Regions from separate parts of the Flavobacterium sp. AK-345 genome, predicted to be linked through region 2. Evidence: riboswitches for the same ligand, from Rfam matches in the RefSeq annotation. Region 2 holds a riboswitch; the other holds the start of a gene.
The links. Region 2 has a riboswitch for S-adenosylmethionine ahead of AC4FQ3_RS07670 (homocysteine S-methyltransferase family protein). Riboswitches for the same ligand answer to the same signal wherever they lie in the genome.

Region 1: it holds a riboswitch for S-adenosylmethionine, as region 2 does, so the genes downstream of both, AC4FQ3_RS03770 (aminotransferase class V-fold PLP-dependent enzyme) here and AC4FQ3_RS07670 (homocysteine S-methyltransferase family protein) in region 2, are expected to answer to the same signal.

The regions. Positions count from the first base shown of each region.
Region 1 covers NZ_JBZEER010000001.1:825,968-834,152, reverse strand. Annotated here, with positions in the region: gene AC4FQ3_RS03785 (HAD-IIB family hydrolase) at 1-666, shown strand, start outside; gene AC4FQ3_RS03780 (glycoside hydrolase family protein) at 668-2,176, shown strand; gene AC4FQ3_RS03775 (5'-methylthioadenosine/S-adenosylhomocysteine nucleosidase family protein) at 2,452-3,045, opposite strand; SAM riboswitch class I at 3,259-3,358, shown strand; gene AC4FQ3_RS03770 (aminotransferase class V-fold PLP-dependent enzyme) at 3,745-5,247, shown strand; gene AC4FQ3_RS03765 (DUF763 domain-containing protein) at 5,329-6,549, opposite strand; gene AC4FQ3_RS03760 (hypothetical protein) at 6,739-7,080, opposite strand; gene AC4FQ3_RS03755 (hypothetical protein) at 7,668-8,105, shown strand.
Region 2 covers NZ_JBZEER010000003.1:170,416-178,600, reverse strand. Annotated here, with positions in the region: gene AC4FQ3_RS07690 (ferredoxin-like domain-containing protein) at 1-1,971, shown strand, start outside; gene cobA (uroporphyrinogen-III C-methyltransferase) at 1,964-2,737, shown strand; gene AC4FQ3_RS07680 (precorrin-2 dehydrogenase/sirohydrochlorin ferrochelatase family protein) at 3,019-3,600, shown strand; gene AC4FQ3_RS07675 (NAD(P)/FAD-dependent oxidoreductase) at 3,698-4,750, shown strand; SAM riboswitch class I at 5,155-5,269, shown strand; gene AC4FQ3_RS07670 (homocysteine S-methyltransferase family protein) at 5,600-6,604, shown strand; gene metH (methionine synthase) at 7,177-8,185, shown strand, end outside.

The DNA of each region.
Region 1 (8,185 bases), on a different contig from region 2:
GAATTAAAAGTGCATTTAGTAAATCGCACCAATAAAATGGCTTTTGCCCTCGCATCCGGAAGAAATTTGACGCTGGTAAAAAAAGTAATTGATGAAGAACAATTTCCGCTACCGGATTTTATTATTTGCTCTGTTGGAACCGAAATTTATTATACAAATGGTACGGATTACATTTTAGATAAAGGCTGGGCGACTTTTTTATCAGGAAGATGGAAAAGAGATGATATTGAAAATCGTTTAAAAGCAATTCCGTGGATGAAACTCCAGGAAGATGAAGCTCAAAATCCTTTTAAGATCTCCTATTATTATGATAAGGAAAAATACGATCATGAAGAGTTAGTCAAGGCTTTAGGAAAGGGATGGTATAAAATCAACATTATTCCGAGTCACGGACAGTTTCTGGATTTTATTCCCAAAAGAGCTTCAAAAGGAAACGCAATTAAATTTTTATGCCGTAAATGGGCAATTCCTTTGTCTAACGTAATTGCGGCAGGAGATTCAGGAAATGATATCGACATGTTTAGAGGTGCAATAAAAGGAATTATTGTAGGAAACAGAAGTATGGAATTAGATCATTATGAAACAACCAAAAGTATTTTTGTGGCAAAAAGTTCAGCATCTTTAGGAATTTTAGAAGGATTAAAACATTATAAAATAATAAAATAATATGTATTCAGGTTCAGGTTTTAGCAGTTGGGAAATAGGCGATGTTGATGTTTTTATTGATGAAAACGGACTTCATCATTTGTTTCATTTGATTATTCCTAATCATGATTATATCGCACATGCCGTATCGCGTGATGGTCTTTCCTGGAAAAGAGTAAAAAATGCTTTGTGGGTTGGAGATCCCGGAGAATGGGATGACGATATGTTATGGACGATGCACGTAAGTAAAAACACAGCGGGAGAAGGTTACGAAATGTATTATACAGGATTAAAGCGCAAGGATAAAGGAATAATGCAAAAAGTAGGAAGGGCAGTTTCTCCGGATTTAATTCATTGGACGAAAGAAAACGAATATGGTCTTCCTTTAAAAAGTCAGGCACCTTATTATGAAAGTTCGGCCAATAATCCCCGCGAATGGATTAGTTTTAGAGATCCGTATAAGTATGAATTTGAGGGAGAAGATTATTTGCTAATTTGCGCCAGAAGTGCCATCGGACCAACTTACAGAAGGGGATGTATTGGTGTAGCAAAAAGAGAAGCTACTGGTTTTGTGCTTCAAAAGCCGCTGCATGTTCCGTATGTATATGATGATGTGGAATGCCCTTGCGTAGTCGAAATAAAAGGAATGCATTATTTGTTGGGTTCGATTCGCGAAGATATTAAAGTTCGTTATTGGTTCTCTCCTGATTTTAAAGGAGAATATCATGCTTTTCATAATAATGTGCTAATGCCACAAGGCAATTATGCCGCAAGAATTGTAAAGGAAGGCGATTATTTTTTGATCTACAATTTTTATTTTGTGGGAGGAAATGTCAACACACATCGCGTAATTCCGCCACCAAAACAATTAGATGTTGATACCAGCGGCAGACTTTTATTAAAAACCTATCACCATTGGGAAACGATTTATCAGAGAACAATTGCGCAAAAGAACTTACCAATTCCGGTGCCTATTTTAGGAAATCCATCTGCAAATTTTGTTTTAGAACATGAAAATAAGTGGCGTTTTGGATGCCGAAGCGGTTACGAAGTTTTTTGTTTTGAAAAACCATCCAATGATTTTGTGTGGGAAGGAACACTGGCGGTTGAAGGAATGGGAAAAACAGGTTTTGTAATTGAGTGCGACGAAGAAGGAACTGCCTATTATGTTTCAATTGATTTTGTAAATGGTTTTGTCCAGTTTCGAGCGTGGGGATTTAATGAAAAAGACGTCAAAAACAATTTTATCTTCGAAAATATTCAAACGAATCAATTTGAAATTGTCGATAAAAAAGAAATCTACTTTAAAATAATCCGTCACGGAAATTACTATGAAGTATCGATCAATGAAGTGGTTAAATTAACTTTATTGGATTTTAAATACAGCGAAGGAAAAATAGGGGTCTATGTTTGTTCTGCCATTGTATCCTTAAAAGATTCAAAGATTCACGTAATTCCAGAACCGGAAAATGAATACGCAACTTCAGATCCAAATAAAGCTTTTGATGAATATTTGAAAAAATCGCATTAAGAAGAAAGAGGATAGAGGGAAGAGAATAGAAGCAAGACAATAGAAGCAAGAGAATAGAGGCAAGAGGATAGAAGAAAGAAAGAGAGATGAATATAGCCCAAGGTTTCAACCTTGGGGGACATGCATAATAAAAATACATTATGTCCCAACGGTTGAAACCGTTGGCAATGTTTACAAGTAAAATAAATTATGGCTTTTACGAATTTGCATGAATTAATTTTAAGATCAACTATTAAAAAATTAGTGCAAATTCGTGAAATTCGTGAAATTCGTGTTTAAATGTTATTATTAAGTTGTAAAATGTTTCCAAAAGCTGCTGCAGCCTTGTGAACCTGAATAACCCAGTCATCAGCGGCATTATCATCGGCACCATCTGAAATATATTTTAGACATAAAAACGGGATATTTTCTTTCATGGCAATCATGGCAAGTGCATAAGCTTCCATATCTACCACATCATATATTTTGGTGGCGTGACCCATCTCAAAACTATCACCTGTTCCACAAATACCTATTTGCAGGTTATCCATTGCCAAACCATAGTCAAGAATTACTGGTAAATTAGAAAGCGGAGTTTCATATTGTGCAAATCCCAAACCTCTCACATCCATATCTCTTTGCACAAATTTAGTACAGCAAATAATGTCGCCTTTTTGAAAAGAATTGCTTCCTGCTGATCCAAGATTAACGATTAAAGATGGTTTTTTGTTTTGAATAACTTTGGTTAATTCATAAGCTGCATTTACTTTTCCGATTCCGGTAATGAGCGTATTTTGACCAACGAAAATATCTGCTGCTTCAGATTCTAATGCAAATGAGAATAATACATCTTTTAATGGAAAAGATAATTCGGGTGTAATTTTTATCATTAAATAAGTTTATTTTTCGATATGCAAAGATGCTCATTTCAACTAAATAATAGGTCATGGAAAGAAAGGATTTATGTCAATTTTTTATTGTTCAGATAAGAGATCAGATAGTACGTAATACTTTATTTATTGTTAAAAATTAAAAAAAACAGTTTTAAACTATATTAATTCGATAGAATTTATATATATTTGTAGAGTAGAAAATTTCTACATGACTTATCCAGAAAGACTGAGGGAATAGGCCCGATGATGTCTTAGCAACCTGTTGCCAAATAAGGTGCTAAATCCTTCCGCTACGGCGGACAGATAAGAAAGATTTCGTTTAGTAAATCTGAATAAGCTCATCATTATTAAATTTTTTTATCATTAAAATGAAAGCTGAGCTATTATTATACGCCAATTTTACAGAAACCAATCTGCTATTTCAGGAAAATAAATCTTTAGTTTTTCGAATGCACGGCAGGTAATTTTTTCTAGTCTATTTCCCTTTATTGACGTTACGTTAGGCCATTTCAAATTGGTCAGGGAACACTTATGTTCAATTTTAAATCAAATTATTATGAAAAATATCTTATTAAGCAACACTAATAATCAACTGCGATATATCGGTTACAAAACCTTAAAAAATCACTTCGAAAATTTGGATTCTTCCAAAGATTCAACGAGAAATAAAATATGTTAATTTAAAATGATAGGGAAATGAATGTTATTGAGAAGCAAGTAAAAACAAGCCAATTAGAAAAGTATTTTTCGAAATTTAGAGAAAATACAATAGGAGTAAATCACATTTTTGAATCCATTTACGGAAAACAAAATTTATTATATGCTGACTGGGTTGCCAGCGGAAGATTATATATTCCGATTGAAGATATAATGCTCAATAAAATAGGTCCGATGATTGCCAATACGCATTCATTTTCAAGTCAAACCGGAAAAGCTTCCACGTATGCTTATCAGCATGCCAGAGCAGTAATTAAAAAACACGTTAATGCTAATGAGTCTGATGTTTTGGTTACCACAGGAACCGGAATGACAGCAGCTTTATCTAAATTGCAGCGTTATCTGGGTTTGCGTACTGCCGATAATAAATTTCATTCTAAAAAAACTGAAGACGAAACAGATAAACCAGTCGTTTTTATTACTCACATGGAACATCATTCTAATCAGGTTCCGTGGTATGAAACCAATGCCGATGTGGTTATTTTGCCTGCCGACGAGAACAATTTGGTAAACCCCGAAATTCTTGCTGAGAAAATAAAAAAATACGCAGATCGAAAACTGAAAATCGGCTCTTTTACGGCTTGCTCAAATGTATCCGGAATAATTACACCTTATCATGAATTGGCCAAAATCATGCATCAAAATGGTGGTTTTTGCTTTGTTGATTTTGCAGCTTCTGCACCTTATGTAAAAATTAATATGCATCCTGAAGATCCTGAAGAACAATTAGATGCGATTTTCTTTTCTCCACATAAATTCCTGGGCGGCCCCGGAACCTGCGGGGTTTTGGTTTTTAATGAAAAGTTATACAAAAGCAACATTCCCGATAATCCGGGCGGAGGAAACGTAAAATGGACAAATCCATCCGGAGGATATCAATATAGTGACATAATAGAAGTAAAAGAAGATGGCGGAACTCCAGGATTTTTGCAGGTAATAAGAACTGCTTTGGCTCTGGAACTAAAAGACCAGATGAAAGTAGAAAACATAAAAAACAGAGAAAAAGAATTGCTTGATCTTTGTTATGCAGCGTTTAGTAAAATTCCGGGTTTATCTATTTTGGGAGATATTACAACCGAAAGAATTGGCTGCGTTTCTTTTGTAATCGAAAACATTCATTACAATTTGGTTGTTAGACTTTTAAATGACCGTTTCGGAATTCAGGTTCGTGGCGGTTGGTCCTGCGCCAGCACTTATGCACATTATTTGTTTGATATTGATGAAGAAAAATCAAAAGAAATAACCAACGAATTACTTCAGAAAAATCAAACCAATAAACCGGGATGGGTTCGTTTATCCCTGCATCCAATCATGACAAATGAAGAACTTTTGTTTATTTGTGATGCTATACAGCAAGTTGCGCAAAATTATCAGGAATGGCAAAAAGATTATAAATACAATAGTTCTTCTAATGAATTTGAGAATGTTATAATTGGAGAAGATATTGAAAAAGAGGTACAAAAATGGTTTGAGCTCGGGTAATATAAATGTGCTTTTTAATAAAATTTAAAAACTCATTTCATTACCGAAATGAGTTTTTTTTTGCTAAAACCTGTTATCAGTTTAAAATAATTCCAATTGATTATTAGGGTTTGAAGGTTTGCTTTTTGGAGGTTTGGCATCTCCAAAAATAGTTCTTCCGCCATATTTGTGCGATTCATCACGTTCTCTTTGAATCAGGGCATCAAAGTTAGAATTGGGTGTAAAACTTTCTTCGGCTTTTCTTGAAATCTCTGATAATTTTTGAATTGCCTGTATTTTGTCACTATTTCCAATTTTAGCACGATTAATTGCCCTTTGCAAAGTATCAATTGTTTCATCATAAATTTTTACAGGAACAGGAAACGGATGCCCGTCTTTTCCGCCATGAGCGAAAGAAAAACGTGCCGGATCTTCAAATCGGGTAGGAGTGCCGTAAATTATTTCACTAACCAATGCTAACGATTGTAAAGCTCTTGGTCCCATTCCTTTTAAAAGCAATAATTCTTCAAAATCTTCCGGTTTATTTTCGTGGGTTGCCCATAACATTGCGCCCAATCTTTTCATATTTACATCTTCCATTCTCACATCGTGATGTGCAGGCATAGAAAGATGCTGCATTTCTTTCATGATTCTTGTTGGAGATTCTTTAGATAATTCTAAAATACCTTCTCTGGATTTTGTGGCCGCCTCAGCCGTAAGATTTAAGATTGTGCCTTGATTTTCGCCATAAATAAAAGTATGAGGCTCATTTATAAAGGATTTTAAATCTTGCGAATGCCAATGATATCTTCTGGCAGTTTGGGAGTCAGGATTCATTCCTTGCTGAATAACAGCCCATTGTCCTTTATTGTCAACGATAAAATTATGCTGGTACAATTGAAATCCGTCCTGAATGGCCGTGTTGTCAACTTTGGCAGTTAGTCTGCTGCAATTTGCAAGATCATTTCCGTCAAGGCCTGTTTTTTCGCCAACAAATAAAAGTTCCTGAGGAGTTAGCATGGAATGTTTGCCTTTGCCTCCGCAAATATATATTCCCAATTCTTTTGAATGCGGGTTTACTGATTTTTTTAAGGCTCCAAGTACAGAAGTTGTAATGCCCGAAGAATGCCAATCCATGCCCATCACGGCACCAAAACTCTGAAACCAAAAAGGATTGCTTAGTTTGCTTATTACTTCAGAAGTAGAAAATTCCATAGCAATCGTTTCTACAATCGCAAAACCAAGTTTAGACATTCTTTCAGCAAGCCACAATGGAACATGCCCATAATGTAAAGGAAGATCTGCTGTACCGGAACGTTTCATTTGATAGAATTTGGATTACTGCAAAATTAAGCAAAATAGTTTAAAACGCTTATTTGCAAAAGAAATGATTAAGAATACATTAGCATATTTTATTAAATAACAGATTGTTATCAGCAAAATAAAAACCGCCGGATTTTGCCCAGCGGTTTAGATTACTTTTTATAAAATTCCGATTTTTGATATACAGATTTATCTATTTACATCATCTTCTGTATAGGTATCATCATCTTCAGGTTCGGCAGTAGTTGCATTATATTCATCCAACGTTCTTCTGTCGGGATCATTATTCTTTTTTAAATCTTCATCCAGATACTGCGGTCTATTGGTGTTTTTTTGAAAATCGGGATCAATATTATCGTTATCATCCAGTCTGTGCTGAATTGGATGCTCATTAGATTTCTCATTATATTGATCTCTTTTTCCGGAAGTATCAGCCTGATTCTGATTTAGTATAGTATCCTTGCTTTCCATGGTTTCAGATTTATTCGCCTGATTATCTGATCTGTCGTTTCTGTGGTCTGAAGTATTCATAATAATAAGTTTATAGTTAATAATTAATTCAAGTTGCTAATAAAAAAAGTATAATCCCTACGGGATATTTCTAGGGTGTTACTTTCGTTTCTACCAATATTTAACTCCTAACGGAGTAATAAAAATATCTCGCAAAGACGCAAAATCGCAAATATTTTGTCATTTCGACGGAGGAGAAATCTCCACAAGTAACTCCGCAAAGAGAATCCAATCTTTGTCGAGCTTCTCACGGAGATTTCTCCTCCGTCGAAATGACAATATTGTGTTTAAACTTTGCGGCTTTGCAAGAAAAATTATTGTTCAAAAAGCTTAACTTAATGACATTGTCCCGTAGGGACTACACTTATTAATTAGCAATTGAATTCATTACAAATCTATAGACAACAAATAAGAATAAATTATACTTTTTCGATCTTTAATTGTATTATTATCAGTTGTTTACTTTGAAGTTGCATTTAATAATTTATGGACATTTTGTAATTTTTGGCATCGAATAGTAGAATTTTTTCTCTTTCATTTTTATTTAATTTGATATATAAAATTACAGTGCTAAACAATGTTCATTTTTTAACTAAAAATAACTTATTATGAAAATACCTAGAGAAATTATTAATGGGATTTATATATTTTTAGGAATTGCTGCTTTCTTCTTATTACTGGAAGTTTTAAATCTTGCTCATCTTTTTTATCTGCGTTTATTAAATGTACTTTTTATTTTTTATGGCGTAAACAGAACTTTAAAAATGAATCTTGCTGATGGTAAGAACAGTTTTGTTCCCAACGCAATTTCGGCTATGGTAACTTCTTTTACGGGTGTGGTTATTAGTATTATAGCATTACTTATTTATAGTTATGCTAAAGGAGGAGACAAATACGTAAAATCATTATCAGAAGCGTTTATGTTTGGAGGTGAGCCATCGGTAGCAACATATTCTTTGTGTCTGTTTTTTGAGGGAACGGCTTCTTGTATAATTGTTACATTGCTACTAATGTTATATTGGAATAACAAATATAAAGCCGACTAAACTTCGTAATTATAAAAAACAACCGGAACTTTACTATAAATATAACCTGCATTGCAATTGCAGGTTTTTTTATTTTAAAA
Region 2 (8,185 bases):
CGTTTAGCGCGTGGAATTTACGGACAACGTCAGGAAGGCGTGCAAATGATTCGTATCAAATTGCCTTACGGTAAAGTAACGAGCGAACAATTGGTACGTATTACTAAAGTTTCTGACGAATATTCTACAGGGCGTCTGCACATTACAACGCGTCAGGATATTCAGATTCACTATGTGAGTTTAGACAGAACTCCGGAACTTTGGGCAAATTTGGCTAAAGACGATATTACGTTGCGTGAAGCATGTGGAAACACAGTTCGTAATATTACCGGAAGCGAACTGGCAGGTGTAGATGTAAACGAACCGTTTGATGTTTCGCCTTATGCACACGGACTTTTCCAATATTTATTAAGAAACCCGATTTGTCAGGAAATGGGACGTAAATTCAAAATTTCGTTCTCGTCATCTGATGAAGATACTGCTTTGAGTTATTTACACGATTTAGGATTTATTCCGAAAGTTGTGGATGGCGTTCGCGGATTCAAAATCATGTTTGGTGGCGGTTTAGGATCTCAGCCAGCACATGCTGAATTACTTTCAGAGTTTGTTCCGGCAAATGAAATCATTCCAACTGCAGAAGGAATCATCCGTATTTTTGATCGATATGGTGAGCGTGCAAAAAGAATGAAAGCGCGTATGAAATTCTTAATCAAAGAAATGGGAAGAGATGTTTTCCTTGATTTGGTTGAAAAAGAGAAAAAAGCAATCGCTTTTGAAACATACGAGATTGACACAACCGCTTTTGAAGGTGCAATTCCGGAACCATTATTAGAAGTTCCGCAAGTTACAATTGAAGATACCAAAGCTTATGAAGCGTGGAAAAAATCAAATGTAATTAAGCAAAAGCAAGATGGTTATTATGCTATCGGAATCAAAGTTTTATTAGGAGATTTTTATACGGATAAAGCGAGATTATTAGCCGATTTAATTAAGAATTATGCAGCAAATGAATTACGTTTTTCATTGCGCCAAAATATTGTAATACGTCACGTAAAAGAAGAGAATCTTCCTTTCTTTTATCAGGAATTAGCCAAACTGGACTTTGTTCATTTAGGGTATAATTCTACAGCAGATATTACAGCTTGTCCGGGTACAGATACTTGTAATTTGGGGATTGCAAGTAGTACCGGGATTGCAGAAGAATTAGAAAAAGTTTTAAATGCCGAATATCCTCAGTATTTGAACAATCAGGAAATTGAAATCAAAATCTCTGGTTGTATGAATGCTTGTGGACAACACAATATGTCAGCAATTGGTTTTCAGGGAATGTCGATCAATTCAGGAAAACTAGTAGCTCCGGCATTGCAGGTTTTATTAGGCGGAGGAAGATTAGGAAACGGCGCAGGACGTTTTGCAGATAAAGTAATCAAAATTCCAAGCCGTAGAGGACCAGATGCTTTGCGTACAATCTTAAATGATTTTGATGCAAATGCAAACGGAGAAAAATTCCTTAATTATTATGATGCAAAAGGAGAGAAATATTTCTATGAAATTCTAAAACCTTTCGCAGATGTAACCAATTTAACCGAAGCTGATTTCGTGGATTGGGGTAATGCAGACAATTACGTAAAAGCAGTTGGAGTTGGAGAATGTGCCGGTGTTGTGATTGATTTAGTGGCAACTTTATTGTTAGAAGCAAAAGATAAATTGACATTTGCTCAGGAATCTTTCGACGAAGGAAAATGGTCTGATGCTATTTACCACGCATACGCAGGATTTGTAAATGGTGCAAAAGCATTATTACTTTCAGAAAACGAAAAAACAAATAATCACGCAGGAATTGTTGATTTGTTTGATACTGTTTTTATTGCAACTAATAAAATTGGATTGCCAACAACATTCAGAGAATTGGTTTATCAAATCAATCAAAATGAACCGAGTGAAGCGTTTGCAAAACAATATATTGAAGAAGGAATTGCGTTTTTTGCAATTATAGAAAAATACAGAGCTCAAGAATTAGCAAATGCTTAATATTAAACCAAAAGTAACTTTAGTCGGTGCAGGTCCCGGCGATCCGGATTTGCTTACGCTGAAAGGTGTAAAAGCATTGGCTGAAGCGAATGTGGTTTTGTACGATGCATTGGCCAATGACGAAATACTGGCTTACGCTCCTAAAAATTCCATCAAAATTTTTGTTGGAAAAAAGATAGGCAATCACGCTTATACGCAGGATCAAATCAATCAATTGATTGTAGATAATGCATTGACTTACGGAAATGTAGTGCGTTTAAAAGGTGGTGATCCGTTTATTTTTGGACGTGGAAGCGAAGAAATAGAATTTGCAGAAAGCTTTGGAATCGAAACAGTTGTCATTCCTGGAATATCTTCTGTAGTTGCAGTTCCGGCAAGTCAGGGAATTTCGATTACAAAAAGAGGTGTTTCAGAAAGTTTTTGGGCGATTACAGGCACAACTTCTGACAGAAAATTATCTGCTGATGTTGCTCTGGCTGCTCAATCATCTGCAACAGTTGTTATTTTGATGGGAATGCACAAATTACCACAAATTATCGATTTGTTTCAAAAAGAAGACAAAGGAGATTTGCCCGTTGCAATCATCCAAAACGGAACAACCAAAGATGAAAAAGTGGGAGTGGGAACAGTAAATTCAATTTTAGAAATTGTAAAAGAGAAGAAACTAAGTTCACCAGCAATTATCGTTCTGGGAGAAGTTGTGAGAGAAAGCAATAAATTAAAAGGATTTTACGAAGAATTTCTATCAAAAGAAATCATTCTATAAAATTAAAAGGGAATATTCATAGCGTCTGGTTTTAACCTGATTGACACAAAGGAAATAGGTTACATAATAAAATCCCAGAGGGATGAACAATATTGTAGCGTCGGGTTTCAACCCGATGTACGCATAGTATTAACGTCAGATTTCAACCCGGGGAACGCGAGATTATGATTTCGGATTTCAATCTAATGATGCAAAGAATTAAATTTATTAGGTTAAAAACGACCGAATTTAATCCGATAAAATAAAAATCATCTAATTTTGATTGGATAAAATTAAATGAAATGGAACAAAACGAATTATATCCAATATTCCTAAAACTTCACAATCTGAATGTTTTGATTGTGGGCGGAGGAAATGTGGGACTGGAAAAATTGTCTTTTTTATTAAAGTCAAGTCCAAATGCAAATGTTGAGGTCGTAGCGCCGGATTTTCATTTAGAAATTAAAGTTTTAGCAGAAAGTCATCCTTCGATTAAATTGACGGAAGCTAAGTTCAAAAAGAAAATGCTCAAAAAACGCCATATGGTAATCGCTTGTACTGATGATTTAGAAGTCAACAAAAGAGTATATGATTTATCCAGAAAGCGTTATTTGATTTGCAATATTGCCGATACACCAGATTTGTGTGATTATTATTTAGGCGGAATCGTAACGAAAGGAAACGTAAAAATTGCTATTTCGACCAACGGAAAATCGCCAACAACCGCTAAAAGGTTAAGAGAGTTTTTTGAAGAGGTAATTCCGGAAGATATCAACCAAATGGTAGAAAATCTTAATGAATATCGCAAAACCTTAAAAGGCGACTTTGAAGAAAAGGTAAAAAGAATGAATGAAATAACCAATTCATTAAAAAATAAAGAATAGAAAATTGCGCAAAGAAATCAATGACAAAAATCATTGGCAGTAGAATAAATTATTCGTTTCTTTGTATTATTAAGAATGATTATAAACAACAACCATAATGATTAAAACAGATATACTTATAATTGGAGCAGGACCAACAGGTTTATTTGCCGTTTTTGAGGCAGGATTATTAAAATTAAAATGTCATATTTTAGATGCTTTGCCACAAGCAGGAGGACAACTTTCAGAATTGTATCCAAAAAAGCCTATTTATGATATTCCTGGTTTCCCTGAAGTTTTAGCAGGAGATTTAATTGATAATTTACAAGAACAAATTAAGCAGTTTGAACCAGGTTATACATTAGGAGAACGCGCAGAAACAATCGAAAAACAAGAAGACGGAAGTTTTATCGTAACCTCAAATAAAGGAACTAAATTTCACGCACCGGTTATCGCCATCGCTGGAGGTTTAGGAAGTTTTGAGCCTCGTAAACCACTTATAGAAGATATCGAGTTTTATGAAGATAAAGGAGTAAAATACTTCATCAAAAATCCGGAGAAATTCAGAGATAAGAGAGTTGTAATTGCCGGAGGAGGAGATTCAGCATTAGACTGGAGTATCTTTTTGGCAAATGTAGCTTCAGAAGTAACTTTAATTCACCGTAGAAATGAGTTTAGAGGAGCTTTAGATTCTGTAGAAAAAGTACAGGAATTAAAAACTTCCGGAAAAATTAAACTAATTACACCAGCAGAAGTTATCGGAATAAATGGCGCTGAGCACGTTGAATCGTTAGATATCGAAGAAAACGGAGCACACCGTAAAATCGAAACAGATTTCTTCATTCCACTTTTCGGATTAACGCCAAAATTAGGACCAATCGCAGACTGGGGATTAGAAATCGAAAAAAATGCCATTAAAGTAAACAATGCATTAGATTACCAAACTAATATTCCGGGAATCTTCGCTATTGGAGACGTAAACACATACCCAGGAAAATTGAAATTGATTCTTTGTGGTTTCCATGAAGCAACTTTAATGTGTCAGGCCGCATACGCAATTATCAATCCGGGTAAAAAATATGTATTAAAATATACAACAGTTTCCGGAGTAGACGGTTTCGACGGAACTCGTAAAGAAGCCCCAAAAGCAGTTGTGAAAGCGATTGTCTAAGGTTCTGAGATACTAAGACACTAAGATTCTAAGATTTTTATATATAAAGCTCAAACTTATGGTTTGGGCTTTTTCGTTTTTAACAAATAAGAATTCGTTTTTTAAACATAGCCAGTGGTTTCAACCACTGGAGCGCATTGCATATCACAATACATATTCATGATGAATAATCGCAATTTGTTCTCACGATGTAAAATTACGATCCGTTTCCCACGGTTGAAACCGTGGGCTATATTTGAAAAACATATGCCAAACTTTAAACTGAGGAGCTCGACATCTTATTGTCTCAACCCCTTAAAAAAAAATCCTTAGAACCTTAGCAACTCAGTCCCTCAGAACCTTAAAAAAAAACTTGCAAGTCGCAAGGCTATTTCATACCTTTGCACTGTTCTTAAAATTATTGAAAGTTATCACGAAAGGCGGAGGGAAAGACCCAATGAAACCTTAGCAACCCTTTATCATAAAGAAGGTGCTACATTCTACTTAATACGAATTCATTGTATTTAAGATAGATAACACAAAATACATAAAGTATTTTCCAAAACTCTTCCTGACAACCATACAATATTATTTTACTGAATTCAGTATTATGAGCGAATCATTGACGCATTTTTTGCTGTCATTAGTTCCCGCTGTACACAATATCTTTTTATTCTGAACCCCAGAATAAAAAGGATATTTGCTTCCATCGGGGCTAGCTAGCTTACAATAGTGATTTTTTGGAATTAATGTGAAGCAAAATATCGATTTAAACCTGACGGGTTTTTAAAACCCGTCAGGTTTATTAAATGTCAGAAATATAATTAAATAAAAAGCTTGGCGCCTTAGCGTCTTTGCGGCAAATAAGTCATGGCAATAACAATTCAGGAAGCAATTAAAAAAAATATCCTAATCCTTGATGGAGCAATGGGAACGATGTTGCAACGCTATAATTTCTCCGAAGAAGATTTTCGTGGAGAGCGTTTCAAAGATTTTCCACATCCGTTAAAAGGAAACAACGATTTACTATCCATAACACAACCACAAGCGATCCGCGATGTTCACGCCGCTTATTTTGAAGCTGGCGCTGACATCGTAGAAACCAATACTTTTTCAGGAACTACAATCGGTATGGCCGATTATTTCCTGGAAGATTTGGTCTATGAATTAAATTACGAATCGGCTAAAATTGCCAGAGAAGTAGCCGATGAATTCACCGCTAAAAATCCGGAGAAACCACGTTTTGTTGCCGGATCCATCGGACCAACAAACAGAACGGCAAGTATGTCGCCAGATGTAAACGATCCGGGTTACAGAGCCGTAACTTTTGATGATTTGCGTATTGCTTACAAACAACAAGTCGAAGCTTTAATGGATGGAGGATGCGATTTACTTTTGGTAGAAACTATTTTCGACACCTTAAATGCTAAAGCAGCACTTTTTGCAATCGAAGAAGTAAAAGACGAACGCAATTTGGATATTCCAATCATGGTTTCGGGAACGATTACCGATGCTTCAGGAAGAACACTTTCCGGGCAAACGGTTGAAGCGTTCTTAATTTCAGTATCACATATTCCGTTATTGAGTGTTGGTTTTAATTGTGCTCTTGGAGCCGATTTGTTGAAACCGTATTTAAAAACATTATCTCAGCATACACAGTTCAACGTTTCGGCACATCCAAATGCAGGTTTACCAAACGCGTTCGGACAATATGATGAAACACCAGAACAAACTCAGGCGCTAATCAAAGAATATTTAGATGATAATTTAATTAATATTATCGGTGGTTGTTGTGGAACAACTCCGGATCATATTCGATTAATTGCTGAAGTAGCGAAGGGTTATAAGCCGAGAGTGGCGCCTGTTTTGGCCTAATGTTTACGTTTCCTACAAGGTTTTCAAAACCTTGTAGGTATAAATTTGTTGGCGAGTAAATGGCAAACCTACAAGGTTTTGGAAACCTTGCAGGTTAAAGGAAGCTAAAGGTTTTGTCGGAACAATATGTTTTTAAAAATGTGGAATATCGGGATGAGATTGCTTCGTTCCTCGCAAAGACAAGTAAGCCGAAGAAATAAAAGTTCCGGAGGAACGAAATATTGGTAGCAACGGAATTTATTCCGTTGAAAATGATAAAGATTCACAACAAAAGTTCCGTAGGAACGACATATATAGGTTCAAAGATTTGAAAACGATTATTGAAAACGTGAAAAAACATAAATATCTTATGAAACCAAGTTTGCGTGAGGGATAGAAGTGGATAGCCCACAGCCTGACGAAGGAAGTGTGAGGACTAGAAACGAATAGCCTGACCCGGAGGGACACGCCCAAAATAAGATTATTAAAAAACGAAATATACCTACAAGGTTTCGAAAACCTTGCAGGAAAGAAAACAAAGAATAAAAAACTTAGAACCTAAGCATCTTAGGACCTTAGTAACTTAAAAAGAAATGGCAGAAAAAAGAAGAGACCTTGTATTAGCAGGATTAGAACCGTTAATTATTACGCCCGAAAGTGTTTTTGTAAACGTTGGGGAACGTACGAATGTAACCGGTTCACGAAAATTCCTTCGCTTGATCAAGGAAGAGAAATATGACGAGGCGCTTGATATTGCAAGACAACAAGTAGAAGGTGGAGCACAAATCATCGATATTAATATGGATGAAGGAATGCTTGATGGTGTTCAGGCAATGACTAAATTTTTGAATTTAATTGCATCAGAACCGGATATTTCGAGAGTGCCGATTATGATCGACAGTTCGAAATGGGAAATCATCGAAGCGGGTCTAAAAGTAGTACAAGGAAAAAGTGTTGTAAATTCCATTTCATTGAAAGAAGGTGAAGAAGCCTTTATTCATCATGCCAAATTAATCAAACGTTACGGAGCGGCTGCGATTATTATGGCTTTTGACGAAGTAGGTCAGGCCGATAATTTTGATCGAAGAGTCGAAATCTGCCAGCGTTCGTATGATATTTTGGTTAACAAAGTTGGTTTTCCTCCACAGGATATTATTTTCGATTTAAACATTTTTCCCGTTGCAACCGGAATGGAAGAACATCGCCTGAATGCTTTGGACTTTTTTAGAGGTACAAAATGGGTTCGTGATAACTTGCCACACGCACATATTAGTGGTGGAGTAAGTAACGTTTCGTTCTCTTTTAGAGGAAACGATCACGTTCGTGAAGCGATGCATTCGGTGTTTTTATACCACGCGATCAAGAACGGAATGACGATGGGAATCGTGAATCCGGAGATGCTTTCGATTTACGATGATATTCCGAAAGATTTGTTAGAGCACGTTGAAGACGTAATTTTAAATAGACGCGATGACGCGACAGAACGACTTTTAGATTTTGCGGAGAACGTAAAAGGCGAAGTAAAAAGTGATGAAAAAGCGATTCAGGAATGGCGTTTAGGAACGGTTCAGGAAAGAATTACGCATTCATTGGTTAAAGGAG